DNA from 2 places in the Gordonia sp. SGD-V-85 genome. Region 2 is predicted to be linked to the other one. Evidence: predicted binding sites of a transcription regulator. Region 2 holds the regulator's gene; the other holds the start of a gene.

Evidence for each region. Region 2 encodes LexA, which represses DNA repair genes until DNA is damaged. Its sites were predicted from a motif close to CGAACANNTGTTCG; they were not measured.
Region 1: the regulator LexA is predicted to act here: its motif matches at 2,597-2,610, upstream of AS181_RS00075 (HNH endonuclease signature motif containing protein).

Annotation. Positions count from the first base shown of each region.
Region 1 covers NZ_LNQO01000001.1:15,115-22,777, forward strand. Annotated here, with positions in the region: gene AS181_RS00065 (acetate kinase) at 1-450, shown strand, start outside; gene AS181_RS24860 (hypothetical protein) at 965-1,867, shown strand; gene AS181_RS00075 (HNH endonuclease signature motif containing protein) at 2,638-4,377, shown strand; gene AS181_RS00080 (serine/threonine-protein kinase) at 4,380-6,980, opposite strand; gene AS181_RS00085 (glutamate ABC transporter substrate-binding protein) at 6,986-7,663, opposite strand, start outside.
Region 2 covers NZ_LNQO01000002.1:292,113-299,775, forward strand. Annotated here, with positions in the region: gene AS181_RS03415 (PTS fructose transporter subunit IIABC) at 1-130, opposite strand, end outside; gene AS181_RS03420 (1-phosphofructokinase family hexose kinase) at 247-1,212, opposite strand; gene AS181_RS03425 (DeoR/GlpR family DNA-binding transcription regulator) at 1,209-1,979, opposite strand; gene AS181_RS03430 (phosphoenolpyruvate--protein phosphotransferase) at 2,128-3,837, shown strand; gene lexA (transcriptional repressor LexA) at 3,815-4,519, opposite strand; gene AS181_RS03440 (LysM peptidoglycan-binding domain-containing protein) at 4,744-5,283, shown strand; gene nrdR (transcriptional regulator NrdR) at 5,383-5,883, shown strand; gene hrpA (ATP-dependent RNA helicase HrpA) at 5,857-7,663, opposite strand, start outside.

The DNA.
Region 1 (7,663 bases), on a different contig from region 2:
GTCCTGCATCTGAACCGGGTGGCGAACCTGTCCGTCGACGAGATCGACACGCTGCTCAACAAGCGTTCGGGACTTCGAGGTCTGTGCGGCGAGAACGACTTCCGCACGATCACCGAATTGATGGACAACGGTGACGACGCCGCCCGACGCGCCTTTGACGTCTACATCCACCGTCTGCGCCGCTACCTCGGTGCGTACGCGTTCGCCCTCGGCCACGTCGATGCCATCACTTTCACGGCCGGGGTGGGGGAGAACTCCGCAGTCGTCCGCGCCCGTGCGCTGGCGGGGTTGGAAGGGTTCGGGATCATCGTCGATGACGAGCGAAACGCTGTGCGTGGCAAAGAGGCTCGACGCATCTCGGCGGATGACAGTGCGGTAGAGGTCCTTGTGGTTCCGACGAATGAGGAGCTGGCCATCGCGCGGCAGTCGGCGGCGGTGGTTGGGGGCTGATTCCCGGTTGAGGACCACTTGTCTGCTATAGGTGTGCTGATGGCGGGACGCTGTGCGAACTCATGTAGAGGTAGCAGCTCGGGATTGGGTCGTGTCTCGCCTGCCCGTCGCGTTGAAGCGCGGGACGGTAGGTGGGGTCCAGCACGCCGGCGCGTTGGCATCGTCCGCATACTCGGCAGTTGCGGATTACACCTGTGCGACCTGTCGGTGTTGCAGTCCTGGCGCCGTCAGTCCTGATCGTTATCATTCGAGGATGGTTATTCGGGGTGGGCTTCAGCAAGTTAGGACCCAAGAACTCATCGCACTGGCGGACGAGCTTATTGACCTAATGGGTGCCGATTGGCTCGAAGAGCGTTTGGCTCACCCGTCTCGAGAAAAACATACCGCTGCTGCGTGGTTATGCCAGTACAAACGCGGAGAGCCAGATCCACTCCATCCGTCGCAACAACTCCTACAGATCGCTGAACTGGCCATGCACATCCGAGTGTTACGCGACTCTGGCACCCAAAACCTGATGGCCAGAGTGGACGATCTTCGCCTTGACGATGAGGAGCGAGTAAAGAGCGCAATCCACGAGATCCGCGCCGCGAGCGGATACGTGATGTCCGGTGGCCGCGTCGTATTCATACCCGAGACGAGTACAAAAACACCCGATTTCATCGTAGACGATCGCGTCGAAGTCGAATGTAAACGCAGAGCAGGAACTAGCGCCCGCGACAGGGGTAGGCTCGAACTCTATAAACTTCTTGAGAGGAAGTTGGTGAGCGTTTTTCCCGAGCATATTGATCATTCGGCTTTAGCTGTCGAGGTTATGTTTAAAGTAGAGCCAAGACGAGAATTTGTCGGCCGAATCGTGGAGTCTGCGCGACAGGGTTTGCGAAAGCCGCAACCGTCAAGTTTCAGCGACATTGCGCCCGGGCTGTTTACAGCCAATTTTGAGGTAGTTGGCGCAGAAGCGAACGCTGATACTAACACCGGAGTTGCAGAGCTATTCCTCCCCATGCCGTCTACCGGCGAGGCCGATGAGTTCGACTGGAGGTCGACGGGGGGGACTGTCGATCAGAACTTCGGCATTGCGCGAGTACTAACGCTCAATGCTGGTTGCAAAGTTCGTCAGGACTGCGTGAAAGGGACAGTGAAGTCAGTGAAGAAGGCGGCGCGCCAGTTCTCCGGGCGCAATCCAGCAGTCGTCTCGCTTGACATTTCATCAATCCCAGCGCGTGAAGGAACTGAAGAGCTTGCCCATCTGAATTCCGATATTCGCAGCCTGCTCAAAAGCAACACTACGATCTCAAGAGTTGACCTGACTATAACTGGATTCTCGGGAGAGCCCGGGGATCAGATCTATGGGACGCGTGTTACGGAGATGATAATTAATCCTGATGCGGCTCTCCCCGTCCCTAGTCGCAGCGGCTAGCCACCTTTCGCAAGCGCGGTAGTTGATTGAGGTGCGGTGATTCTTGGGGGGATTATCGACAGGCGCCTACGTCAGGCTGAGTCTCACAATCTCCTACTCATTGTCTGTGATCTTGAGTATGCGGCTCGACTATAGGTCGGGGTGGAGCCATGTACGTGTAGTTGCCGTCGGCCTCGGAGAGGTAGCCCCTTGGGGTCCGGACCAGCAGTGGTAGGCGTCAGACTGTAGGTCGACGACGTCGGCCAAGTCGACACGAACCATCAGTGATCCGGGCCGCGAGATCCAGAATCCAACGCAGGATCATGCGTTCAGCTTGGCCGGCCTCCGCTCGTTTAGGGTCAGACCGTCGCGTTCGATCTGCTTGGCCTGTAGCTCGGTCTCGTCGTCAGCGGTGCTGAATCCCATCAGACGAGCACCTATCGGTAGACAGTCGTGGAAGGGACCCGCTGCGGCATGACGGATGTGGCGACTAGTGCTCGCACGATGACGTCATCTCAATGTGTGAACCGAGGTGGGTGAGAACTCGAAGGGTGACGTTCCGGCGATGAAGAAGGCCGGCGCAGCGGGTGTTCAGGCAGCACGGCTGCGTTCGGAAGCCGGCCGGATAGCAGACCGACTGCAGGGTAGTTCGAGAATCGGACGCCCCTACCACGGGCCACCGACAAGATACACACCGTGATCGAACAACCAAAAGCGTTGCAGTGCAGCGATATAGCAAGTAGACTCGAACGTACGTACATTCGCAGCAACGGTTCTCGGGGGAGGTGACCATGTTCGACGATTCCGCTACGCCGCAACCGCGCGCCGTCGAGTTGGTGGCCGAGCTGCACGCGACCCTCGACAAACTGCAGACCGTCGACTTGTCCCCGTGCACCGACGAAGAACTGATGGAAGTCGCCGCCGCTACCGAACGCGCGATCGCTCGAATTACTTACGCCGGCGACCGGCAAGTCGCCGAAATCGAGGCTCGTGATCTGCCCCGCAAGACCGGCTGTCGCACTCTGATGCAGTTCATGACCCACCGGCTGCGGATCTCCAACCCGATGCGTCGACGCAAGCAGCTGAACGCCACCGCCGCGCTGACTTGCCTCAACGGCGACCGTCTCGAACCTGAACACCCCACGCTGGCAGAAGCTTTCGCCAAAGGTGCCGTGGGAACCGGGCACGTCCAGGCCGTCATCGATGTCCTCGACCAGATTCCGCATGCTGTCGAACACGACGTGAAAGTCGCCGCCGAGCGGCAGATGGCCGAGATCGCCGAAGCCCACACCCCTGCCGAGATCGCCCAGCTCGGCTCGCGGTTGCTTGCCCACCTCGATCCCGACGGCACCCTGGCCGACGACACCGACCAGAAACGACGCCGCGGCCTGTGGATCGGTCGGCAACGCGCCGATGGCACCGCCAAGATCTCGGGCACCCTCACTCCCGCACTCGCCGCCCGGCTCACCATGATGTTCGCTGTCTGGGGCAAACCCGGGCTCAACAACCCCGACGACCCCCAGTCGCACCAAGGCCCGGCCGGCACCGCCGACCCCGACGCCCTCACCGCCGCCGCCGATCGCGACGGACGCACCCCCGCCCAGTCCAATCACGACGCGCTCGACGCCGCACTGGCCGCCGGTTTCGCCGACGGCGCACTCGGCACCTCGCATCGCGGCCTGCCCGTCCAGTTGATCGTCAAAGCCGACCTCTCCGACCTGATCCAGGGTGCCGGACTCGCGACCACGGCCACCGGCACCCTGCTGCCCATCCGGGACTTGATCGCGATGGCCGGTGAGGTCCAGCCGTGGTTGGCGATCTTCAAAGACGCCACCACTGTGCCGCTGCACTTCGGGCGCGGCAGACGTCTGGCCACCCGCGAACAGCGCCTCGTGTCCTTTGCCCGCCCCGACGGGGAAGTGTGTTCGGCACCCGGGTGTGATCAGCCGGCCACCCAGGTCGACATGCATCACGCCCACAGGGATTGGGCCAAGGGCGGTCTCACCGACATCGACGACCTCGCCCCTGCTTGCCCGCGACATAACCGGATGGTCGGTGACCAACCCGGGCAGTACACCACCCGAATCGCCCGATCCGGACCCGACGAAGGCCGCTGCGTCTGGCGGTTGAACGCTGAACCCGGCGCCCCACCCAATCCCGGTCGCCTGAACCGCCGACCCGACATACCGCGGCGGTTCGCAGAACACCTGAACACCGTGCGCGACGAGATCCACGGACCACCAACCCGGCCCGGCGGTCAGACGCGCCCGACCCTTCGTGACGCGCCCTCCGCAAGCTCCGGGCGCTCCTCAGGGAACCGGGCTGACGCGCCTTCCGCAAGCTCCGCAGGGAGCAGGGGGCCCGACGATCGAGCGCGCCGCTCATGGCTGAAAACCAGCCACGTCATCGACGTCCGACCGCCACTGCGCGTGCGTCGCAGCACCCGTCCGTCACCGGTCGAGGCCCACCTCGCGGAGCTCCTGGGCGAAGACCCGCTCGTGCGCAACGCAGCGGGGACGTTCTTCGGATAGCCCTAGAACAACGTATTCGGCCGGACGTAGTTGGCGAGGTCGACGAGCATGAACCGGTGGTCCCGGTTGGTGCGGGTCAGGCGGGCCAGTTGGCGCAGCGAACGTTCGGTGCCGGTGCGGATGCCGTACTCGGTGAACGGGAAGCCGAGCAGCGTCGAGGGTTCGTTGTCCTGCTTGGCGTCGTCGGGATTGTCGTGGATCCAGCCCAGCGCGGTGCCCAGCACGATGAGCAGCATCCGCGCCTTGCGTGGTTCGGTGTCCGGGATCTGCTCGAGACGCCGTGCGGCCTCGACGATCTGCTCGCGGGTCACCTGCGAGGTGGGTCGGCCGTGCACGAGCGCGATGATCGCCGTCGCCCGCGCCGTGTTGAAGTGGCGGCTGGTCGCCGGCACCTCGTCGAGCGGCTGGATCGCGGCGTCGATGTCACCGGCCGCGACGGCGAGTCGGGCCAGACCGAACGCGGCGGTCACGATGCTGTGATCGGTCAACCACAGATCGTGATAGTGATGTTGCGCAACGTCATACAGTTTGGCGATCTTCTCCGCGGACTTCGCCGGACCCTTCTCGTCGGCCAGCCAACGGCCGATGAGTTCGGCGGTGCCGGCGACGGCGAGCTTGGGCGCGACCTCGCCCGGCATCGCACCGAGGACCTCGTCGAAGCGCTCGTAGGCCAGTTCGGGTTCGTCGTTCATCAACGCGCAGATGCCCATGTACCACTCGACCCGCCACGAATCACCGTGGTGGGCGCGGACTTCCTGGAGAAGGGCGAGCGCGGTGTCGACGTCGTCGAGCTGCAGATGCGCGCGGGCCTCGGCGAGGTCGATCTCCCGCGACGGGTGAGCGTTCTTGACCGGCCGGCCGCCGAAGAGCGCGGCGAAACCCTCTGCCCGGGCGGTGTTGATGGAATCCAGGGTCTGTCGCGGGTCGGACAGCGCCGCCGAGGTGAGCAGACTCGCCGCCGGGTCGAGGGGGTTGACCAGCGGGACGGGCAGAGCGTTGGCGATGTCCACCGGATCGTAGAACGCCGCCTGATCGGGGTCGAAGAAGCCGTCGACCGGCGCGAGCATCAGGTCCGTGCCGAACGTCGAGCGCTGCGGGGTGAAGACCGTGGACAGCGCGGGCCGCGGGACCCCCGTGTGGACGGCGACCGTCTCGCGCAACACGTTCAGCACCTGGGTGCTCATCTCCTCCGCGGAGACGAACCGGTCGGCCGGGTCAGGGGCGGTGGCGCGTTGCAGGAGGCGGTAGTACGACGGATTGTTCCGGAAGACAGGCGTTTTCGACGCGGCGGGTAGACCGTCGACGTAGCGTCCGTTCCGCATCTCCATCGGCACGGTCAGGACTGCGAGGGTGCGTCCGATGCTGTAGATGTCGGTCGCGATCTGCGGTCCGGTCTTGACGATCTCCGGTGCCTGGAACCCGGGCGTGCCGTAGAGGTGCCCGTAGCCGTTGATCGGCGAGACGGCGCCGAGATCGATCAGCTTCACCTCGTCGCTGCCGACCATGATGTTCTCGGGTTTCACGTCGTTGTAGACCAGGCCGACCGAGTGCAGATAGCCCACGGCGAGAAGCACTTCCAGGATGTAGGCCAGGCCCTGCTCCACCGACAGCAGGGAGTTGTCCGGATCGCCCGCGGTGATCTGTTTGAGCGTCTGGCCGCCGATGTACTCCATCACGATGTAGCCGAAGCGGTCATCGTCGTCGACGTGCTCGACGAAGTTGTAGATCTTGACGATCCCGGGATGGTTGACCGAGGCCAGGAACTGCCGTTCCGCGACCGCGACGCGCTGCGCCTCCGAATCCGAGGAATTCAGCAGGCCTTTGAGGACGACGGGCCGGTCGCTCACGTTGCGGTCGATGGCCAGGTAGATCCAGCCGAGGCCGCCGTGGGCGATGGCGCCGGCGATCTCGTACTGGTCGGCGACCAATGTTCCGGGAGCCAGTCCCGGGACGAAGGAATACCGGGCGCCGCAGTTGCCACAGTCGCCGGTCGGGGGACCGGCGCCCTCGCCCTCGGCTCGACCGACGGGTTTGCCGCAGCGCCAGCAGAACCGCTTGCTGTCGGCGATCACCGGGTCGTCGATGACGGCGTCCTCGGGTTCGATGTCGGTGATCTTCGGCATCTCGACCAGGCCGCTGCCGAGCCGCCGCTCGTGCACCGGAGGCCGACGCCGCGGAACCAGACGCCGGCCGAGCGGACCCGAGTCGGGTTCCGGAAGGGGCACGGCCGGAGGTTGCCGTTCGACGCGGTCGGTCCGGTCGTCGGGGTCGACCCCCACGGTGAACACCGGTGCGACGGCCTGGGTTCCGACATCCGGGTCGGTGCGTCGGCCGGGCCGGGGGTCGGTGGTGTCGTCCATGTCGTCGGGGCCCTCGGTCAGCGCCGCCAGGTCGGCCCGCTGGGTGCCGACGTCGACCACCTTCGCGGTCGTCTCCGCGTCCTCACCACCGGGACGGCCACCGCCCGGGCCGGGACCGTCGAGGCCGGTGTCGTCGTCGCCGAGCAGGGCGTCGAGCGAGACCCGCTGGGTGCCGAGGTCGTCGCTCCGGTCGCCGTGGGTGACGTCGTCTGTGTCGTGATCGTTTCGGGCCGCGTCGTCCATGGGGATCAGTCCCGGTAGTACGGCTGGGGAGCGCCGTACCCACTGTCGAGGATGGACAGCCACCGGTCCCGGATCTCCTGCCAGCGGCCGGTCACCCGGATGCGCTCGAGCACGCCGTTGACGAACCGGATCATGTCGTCCTGGCCCTTGGGAATCCCGACGCCGTAGAACTCCTCGCCGAGGCTGGGGCCGACGACCCGCAACCACGGATCCTGCGCGGCGAGACCGGCGAGGATCGCGTCGTCGGTGGTCGCCGCGTCGATCTGACCCTGCTGCATCAGTACCAGACAATCGGCCCAGGTCGTCGTGCTGACGATCTTGGCTCGGGGCTGGATGGCCTGGATACGACCGATCGAGGTGGTCCCGCGCGCGGCGCAGACCCGCTTGTCGGCGAGCTGCGCCGGACCGGTCACGTTCGAGTTCCGGAACGACAGGATGCGCTGGGACGCGACGTAATAAGGAGCCGAGAAACTGATGTCGCGCAACCGGTCGCAGGTGATGCTCATCGTCTTGATCACCAGATCGACCGTCATGTCCCGCAGGGCGTCGATCCGCTGCGCCGAGCTCAGCACCTGGAACTCGACGCGGCGGTCGTCGCCGAAGATGGCGCCGGCGATCTCGTGCGCGATGTCGACGTCGAAGCCCTGGATGTCGCCGGTGATCGGATCGCGGAAGCTGAACAG
Region 2 (7,663 bases):
GGTCGGCGGGATCGGTGGTCCGGCCGGCCGCGGCGAGGGCGTCGGCGAGCGTGGTGATGACGGCGGCGGGATCGCCGCCGGCGTCGACGTCGAGACTCACCGTCTGGTCGGTGATGATCTGCTCGGTCATGGCATGTCCTTCGGTGGAAAGGGTGGGGTCGGTGCTGGGTGGGTCGATGGTGGATGGAGTCGGTGCTGGATGGGTGCGGTGTTGGATGGATGTGAGGACCCGCCGGGACGGTGCCGTCAGGTCATGCGCGCGGCTCCCGACAGTTCGGTCACCCGCACGCCGGGGAGGTCGAGGTGGTCGGGCGTGGGGGCCTGGGTGCCGGCGAGCGATGCCGCCGCCGCGCCGTACGCCACGGCCGACCGGAGGCAGTCGGCGGGCGCGGCCCCGGTGCTCTGCGCGATGAGGTAGCCGGCCAGTGACGAGTCGCCGGCGCCGACGGTGCTGCGGGGGACGATCGGCGGCGGGGTCGCCGACCACACGCCGGATGCGGTGACCAACACGGCCCCGACGGCGCCGAGGGTGGCGAGGACGTTGCCCCCGATCTGCTCGGCGATGGTCGTAGCGGCGTCGATGACCGGTCCGAGATCGTTGCGCGCGAGTGCTTCTCGGAGCTGTCCGGGGTCGGCTCCGGTCAGTTCGGCGAGCTCGTCCTCGTTGGGCTTGATCAGGTCGACGCGACCGGTGACGCTGGCACGGAGGGGAGCGCCCGAGGTGTCCACCGCGACCCGGCATCCGGCGAGGACGAGGTCGTCGGCGATCGAGCGGTACCAGTCGTCGGGGACGCCAGGAGGCAGCGAACCGCAGAGGGTGACCCACTGCGCGGAGCCGGCGTGCTCACGGATCAGCCCGACTAGCGCCTCGCGATCCGGGCCCGTCAAGGTGACGCCCGGTGCGTTGATCTTGGTGGTCGTCCCGTCGGATTCGGCGATGGTGATGTTGGACCGGACCTCGCCCTCGACCGGCACGGCGTCGTAGGGGAGTGCGAGGTCGTCGAGTGCGGCCCGCAACGGGTCGCCCGGCCGCGCCGGGAGCAGTGCGCGGGTGGCCAGGCCCGCGGCCGCGACGACCCGGGCCACGTTGACGCCCTTGCCGCCCGGCTCGGTGCGGACCACGCCGGCGCGCTGCACCTCGCCGCGGGCGAGCGGTGCGCCGAGTTCGAGGGTGCGGTCGAGACTCGGGTTGGCGGTGACGGTGACGATCATGCGATCACGACCTCGACGCCACGCGCGGACAGGGCCGCCGAATAGGCCGGGTCGATCCCGGAGTCGGTGATGAGGACGTCGACGTCGTCGAGTCCGGCGAAGGAGGTGAGGTCCTCGCGGTCCATCTTCGAGCTGTCGGCAAGGACTACGACCCGTTGCGCGGCTGCGACCATCGCCGCCTTGACCGCGGCCTCGTCCGGGTCGGGTGTCGACAACCCGTGGGCCTCGCTCAGGCCGTTCGTCCCGATGAAGGCGGTGGTCACGCGCAGTCGGCGAAGCGCGTCCACGGTGTCGACGCCCACGGTCGCCTGGGTGAGACCGCGTACGCGTCCGCCGAGGGCATGGAGACCGTCGGGATGGGTTCCCGCGAGCAGGCCGGCGATGGGCAGGCTGTTGGTGAACAGGGTGAGCCTCCGATCGGGAGCGGTCGCCTCGGCCGCGCGGTAGGTGGTGGTGCCGGCGTCGAAGAGCACCGAGCCGCCGTCGGGCGGCAGGAACCGGATGGCCGCCCGGCCGATCGCGGTCTTCTGCTCGATCTGGCTCGACTCCCGTTCGTCGATCCCGAGCTCGCCGAGGGTGCGCATGATCTCGGCGCGCACGGCGCCGCCGTGGACCCGCTGGAGATGTCCGGCGCGTTCCAGTACCGCGAGATCGCGTCGGACGGTCTCGCTGGTGACGTCGAATTTCTCGGCGAGCGCGGCCACGGATGCCCGCCCCGCGAGGCGCACCTCGTCGACGATCGCCTGTTGTCTCTCCTCGGCGTACACACCGCTCCGATCTCCGGTTTCGACCACCCGCTTGTTGAGGCGTGTGGGATTGGATGTTGTAGTAATTGTGTTTACGCCTGTTTGTGTTGACAAGTCAAGCACTTTTTGTAACGGTGGTCACATCGATAGTCGAGTGAGAGGCAAGACGATGGCGCAGATCCTGACGGGAACCCCGGTGGTCGGCGGATTGGCCCACGGTCCCGCGCTGTGGCCGGGCGAGCGACCCGACCACTCGCCGGAGAAGCTCGGCGTCGGTGTGGAGATCGCCGAGGAACGGCGCGCCGACGAGGTCTCGCGCTTCGCCACCGCGGCCGGCGCCGTCGCGGCGCGGCTGCGCACGCGCGCGTCGCAGAACACCGGGGTGACGGCCGAGGTGCTCGCCGCGACGGCGGGCCTGGCCGAGGACCGCGGCTGGATCGGTGCCGCGACCGCGCTCATCGGCAAGGGCGCCCCCGCCGAGGCCGCTGCCGTCGCGGCCACCGAACAGTTCGCGGCGGTGTTCACCAAGCTCGGCGGACTGATGGCCGAGCGGGTCACCGATCTCAACGACGTGCGCGACCGGGTCCTCGCCGAACTGCTCGGCCTACCCGAACCTGGTGTGCCCACTCCGGAGGTGCCGTCGGTCCTGCTCGCCGACGACCTCGCGCCCGCCGACACCGCGGGCCTCGACCCCACGAGCACCATCGCCCTCGTCACCCGCCTCGGCGGACCGACCAGCCACACCGCGATCATCGCGCGCCAGCTGGGGATCCCGTGCGTGGTGGCGGTGGCCGACCTGGACGAGATCGAGCCCGGCACAACCGTTCTCGTCGACGGCAGCACCGGGCGAATCGAGGTGGAGCCCGATGCGGAGGCGGCCCGGGCTCGCGTCGACGAGGATCGGCGGCATGCCGCACTCGTCGCCGGCTGGACCGGTCCGGGGCAGACCGCCGACGGGGTGGCCGTGGCGGTGCTCGCCAACGTCGCCGACGGATCGTCGGCACGCGCCGCGGCCGGGTACCCAGTCGAGGGCGTCGGGCTCTTCCGCACCGAACTCGCGTTCCTCGAGCGTGCCGACGAACCGTCGGTGGACGAGCAGGCCGCGATCTACCGGGAGGTGCTCGATGCGTTCAACGGGCAGAAGGTGGTCATCCGCACCCTCGACGCCGGGTCCGACAAACCGCTCCGGTTCGTGACCCATCCCGACGAATCGAACCCAGCGCTCGGCGTGCGGGGTGATCGGATCGCGCTGGCGCACCCCGAGATCCGCGCGCATCAGCTCGACGCGATCGCGCAGGCCGCGTCGGGGTCGGCCGTCGCGCCGTGGGTCATGGCGCCGATGATCGCCTCGCCGGCGGAGGCGCGCACCTTCGCCGCCGAGGTCCGTGGCCGTGGTCTGGTCGCCGGGGTGATGATCGAGGTGCCCGCGGCGGCGATCCTGGCCGAAGCCGTCCTCGCCGAGGTGGACTTCGTGTCCATCGGCACCAACGATCTGACCCAGTACACGATGGCGGCCGACCGGATGTCGGCCGATCTCGCCGGACTGACCGACCCGTGGCAACCGGCCGTGTTGAGCCTCATCGCGGGAGTCGCGGCAGCGGGCGCACGTCAGGGAAAGCCGGTCGGGGTGTGCGGCGAGGCCGCCGCCGATCCGAACCTCGCCTGCGTGCTCGTCGGTCTCGGCGTCACCTCGCTGTCCAGCGCGCCGGCTGCTGCCGCGGCCGTGGGGGCCCGGCTCGGCGAGGTGTCCGCACCGGACTGCCGGGCCGCCGCCGAGGCCGCCCTGGCCACCTCGGATCCCGCCGCGGCGCGCGAGGCTGCCGCGGCGGTGCTCGACGGTTCGGTCGGCGGAGAGGTCAGACTCGCCGCATCACGGTGACGACCTTGCCGAGGATGACGGCATCGTTGCCCGGGATCGGATCGAACAGTTCGTTGTGCGGCATGAGCCAGACGTTGGGGCCCTGACGCTTGAAGGTCTTCACGGTGGCCTCGCCGTCGATCATGGCCGCGACGATGTCGCCGTTGTCGGCGACGTTCTGCTGCCGGACCACGACCCAGTCGCCGTCGCAGATCGCGGCGTCGATCATCGACTCGCCGACGACGCGCAACAGGAAGAGCGATCCCTCGCCGACCAGCTCACGGGGCAGCGGGAAGACGTCCTCGACGGCCTCCTCGGCCAGGATCGGACCGCCGGCCGCGATACGGCCGAGAACCGGCACGAAGGTCGGCTCGGGAAGCTGGCCGGCCGTCGGGGTGTCCGGCGACGGGGTGTCACTCGGGGCGATGTTGACCGCACGGGGACGGTTCGCGTCGCGCTTGAGCAGCCCCTTGCGTTCCAGCGTCCGCAACTGATGGGCCACCGACGACGTCGAGGCCAGGCCGACCTCGTCGCCGATCTCCCGGATGCTCGGCGGATAACCGCGCTCGCGCACCGAGCGGCGGATCACCTCCAGGACCCCGGCCTGTCGCGGGGTGAGTGAGGCCTCGGCGGCGGCGGCGTCGAACGGGGCCTCGTCGTCGGCGCCCCGCGCTCGGCCGCGCCTATCGCCGGTGTCACTCATGTTCGGTTCCTCTCGTCTTCGGAACGTGCTGGTAGATGGCTTGCGCCGGGTCCGAGCCTAGCGGAGTTCGACCGGCACCTCAAACATTTGTTCGATGTGTCGCGAGACTTTGTCGGGCCGTCGTGCTACAAATTCGAACATCAGTGCATCGAACATCTGATCGATGTTCGAACACCGACCGCGACACCCCGCACGATCCAGACACCAGAACACCGGAGGGCACCATGCGCACCGCCACTCTCGTCGCTCCCGTCCGCACCGACCGTCCCGACGCTGTCCGGCCCCCCACCGACCGCGCCGATCGGGTCCGGACGCGCGCCCCGCTGTCCGACGGCGGCCGGCCGATAGACAACCGGCCGGCCGGCACCCGACCGCGGGGTGCGTCGCCGGTGACCCCGCGGGTGGGCGGTACCCACTGTGGCTCTCCGGTCGGGGTGCGCGGGCGTGGCCCGGTCGGACCCGACGCGGCGGTGTTCCGTCGGCGCCGCCGCACCGCGGTCGCGCTCCTCGCCGGCGTCGGGCTGGCGTTCGTCGTGTGGGTGTTCGGTGTCGTGGGCCAGAACTACTCGGACTCGCTGACCCCGTCCGCCGTGAGTGCCGAGGTCGTCCACGTGCGCTCGGGGGACTCGCTCAGCTCGATCGCCGGCCGGGTGGCACCCGAGATGCCGCGCGAGGTCGTGATCGACGAGATCGTCGCGATGAACGATCTGGGGTCGAGCGCGCTGCAGGTGGGCCAGCCCCTGCTCACCCCCCGGTACCGCTGAGGCCGGGCGGTATCCTCGATGTCACAGGGGCCGGCCGACAAGCGGCGGGGCGCACGCTTCGGGTGCGTTCCAGCGTCCCGCGACCTGCGTGAGGACACGATGCGCTGCCCCTTCTGCAAGAACGACGACACCAAGGTCATCGACTCGCGTGTCGCAGATGAAGGGCAGGCCATCCGCCGCCGTCGCTCCTGTGTGGAGTGCGGTCGCCGGTTCTCGACCGTGGAGAGCGCCGTGCTCGCGGTGGTCAAACGCAACGGCGTGACCGAACCGTTCAGCCGGGAGAAGGTCATGCGCGGCGTGCGGCGAGCCTGTCAGGGCCGCCACGTCGCCGAGGACGCGCTCGCGCAACTCGCCCAGCAGGTCGAGGACACGGTGCGCGCCAGTGGATCGGCCGAGATCCCCAGCAACGAGGTCGGACTCGCCATCCTGGGTCCGCTCCGCGATCTTGACGAGGTGGCGTATCTGCGCTTCGCCTCGGTGTACCGGTCGTTCGACTCGGTGGAGGACTTCCAGCGCGAGATCGACGACCTGAAGGCGGCATCGGGTTCCGGGAGCGCGCTCGCCGAACCCGTGTCAGCCGAGTCGGTCCAGAGCTCGTAGGACCCGTTTCTCCGACACCGGGAACGCGGTACCGAGACGCTGGGCGAACAGCCCCACGCGCAACTCCTCGACGAGCCACTGCGCTTCGTCGTCGACCACCGCCCGCCGGTGCTCGGGTACCTGTTCGATGCGCTGGGCCCACCGTTCGACGACGCGATCGACGGCGGCCACCCCGGCCTGGTCGCGTGCTGCGGACGCGGGTAGTGCCTCCAGACGTGCTTGCGCGCCGTCGAGATAGCGCGGCAGATTCTCCAGGTGGCGTCGCGCGGTGGCCGCCACGAATCCGTCGAACACGAGGTGGGCGACCTGTTCGGCGACGTCGTCGGCAGCCAGCGAACCGGCGTGCCGGTCGATCGCCGCCCGCAGCGGGGCCATCCGTTCGAGGGCCGCGACGGCCAGCGAGAAGTAGTCCGGTGCGGCCGCGGCGACCCGTGGCCGGATCTGTTCGAGCAGCGCCGAGAAGGACTGCGGTGAGCGAACCGCGGCGAGCTCTGCGTCGTCGATGTCGGCGACCGTGTCCCGGGTCGCCCGGCGGGTGCAGTCGGCGAGCAGTGCCTCGATGGTCGAGTACGGGCTCTGGCTCAGGGCGAGTCGTTCGACCGGACTCAGCGAGCCGGCGATCCGCTTGTGCAGCGGAGGTATCGCGAGGTCGAGGAGGGCGACGATCCCTCGTCGCAGGAGGCGATCTCGTGTCTCGGGGCTCGCCGCATCGACGACGACGACGCCCCGCGCGTGGCCCTTCGCATCGGAGACCACGTCGATCGTCGGGTACCGGGTCAGCCGCTGCCCCGCGACATCGACCGTGGTCTGCTCGGCGAGCGAGCCGATCCCGTCTGCGGTCCAGGTCCGATACAGGGTGCGCGACACCGTCTTCGGCGCCGCGGGCGTTCCGGTCTGCTGAAGTTCGGGCAACGAGTCGGCGCGGGAGACGATCCGCCCGGAGTCGTCGGCCACCGCGAAATGCATGCGCAGGTGCGGCGGTACCCGGTGGGTGTCGAAATCGGCTGCGGTCACCCGCATCCCGGTGATCGCGGAGAGCTCGCGCGCCAGCCCGGTGGCCAGCGGCTCTTTGCGCGGGGTGAGCCGGCCGAGCGCGAGTTCGGCGAACCGCTGCGCGGGTGACATGCTCTTGCGCAGCTGTTTCGGTAGCGACTTGACCAGTGCGGTGGCCAGTTCGGCGCGCATGCCCGGTACCGACCAGTCGAAACCGGCCGGTCGGACATGGGGGAGCAGTGCCTGCGGGATCACGACGGTGACGCCGTCGTCGGGTGCGCCCGGTTCGAACCGGTAGCGCAGTTCGAGTCGGGTGTCGCCCTGCTGCCAGGCGCCGGGATAGTCCGTGGGGGCGACGTCGGTGCCTCCCGTGACGTCCTCGGGGCGCAGATCCAGCAAATCGGGTTCGGCACGGCGGGCCTTCTTCCACCAGGTGTCGAAGTGCCGGGCCGAGGTGACGTCGGACGGTAGCCGCTGGTCGTAGAACTCGAAGAGCTGGTCCTCGGTGATCACGAGACCCCGGGTGCGCGTGCGGTTCTCGACGTCCGAGGCGGCCTCGAGAAGCTTGCGATTGCGGTCGAAGAAGGCGTGCTGCGTCCGCCAATCGCCCTCGACGAGAGCGTGCCGGATGAACAGCTCCCGCGAGACCACCGGGTCGATGGGGCCGTAGTCGACGCGCCGGCGGGCGACGAGCGGGACCCCGTAGAGGGTCACGCGTTCGTAGGCCATCGCCGCTCCGCGTCTCGCCGACCAGTGCGGCTCGCTGTGGGTGCGCTTCACCAGATCC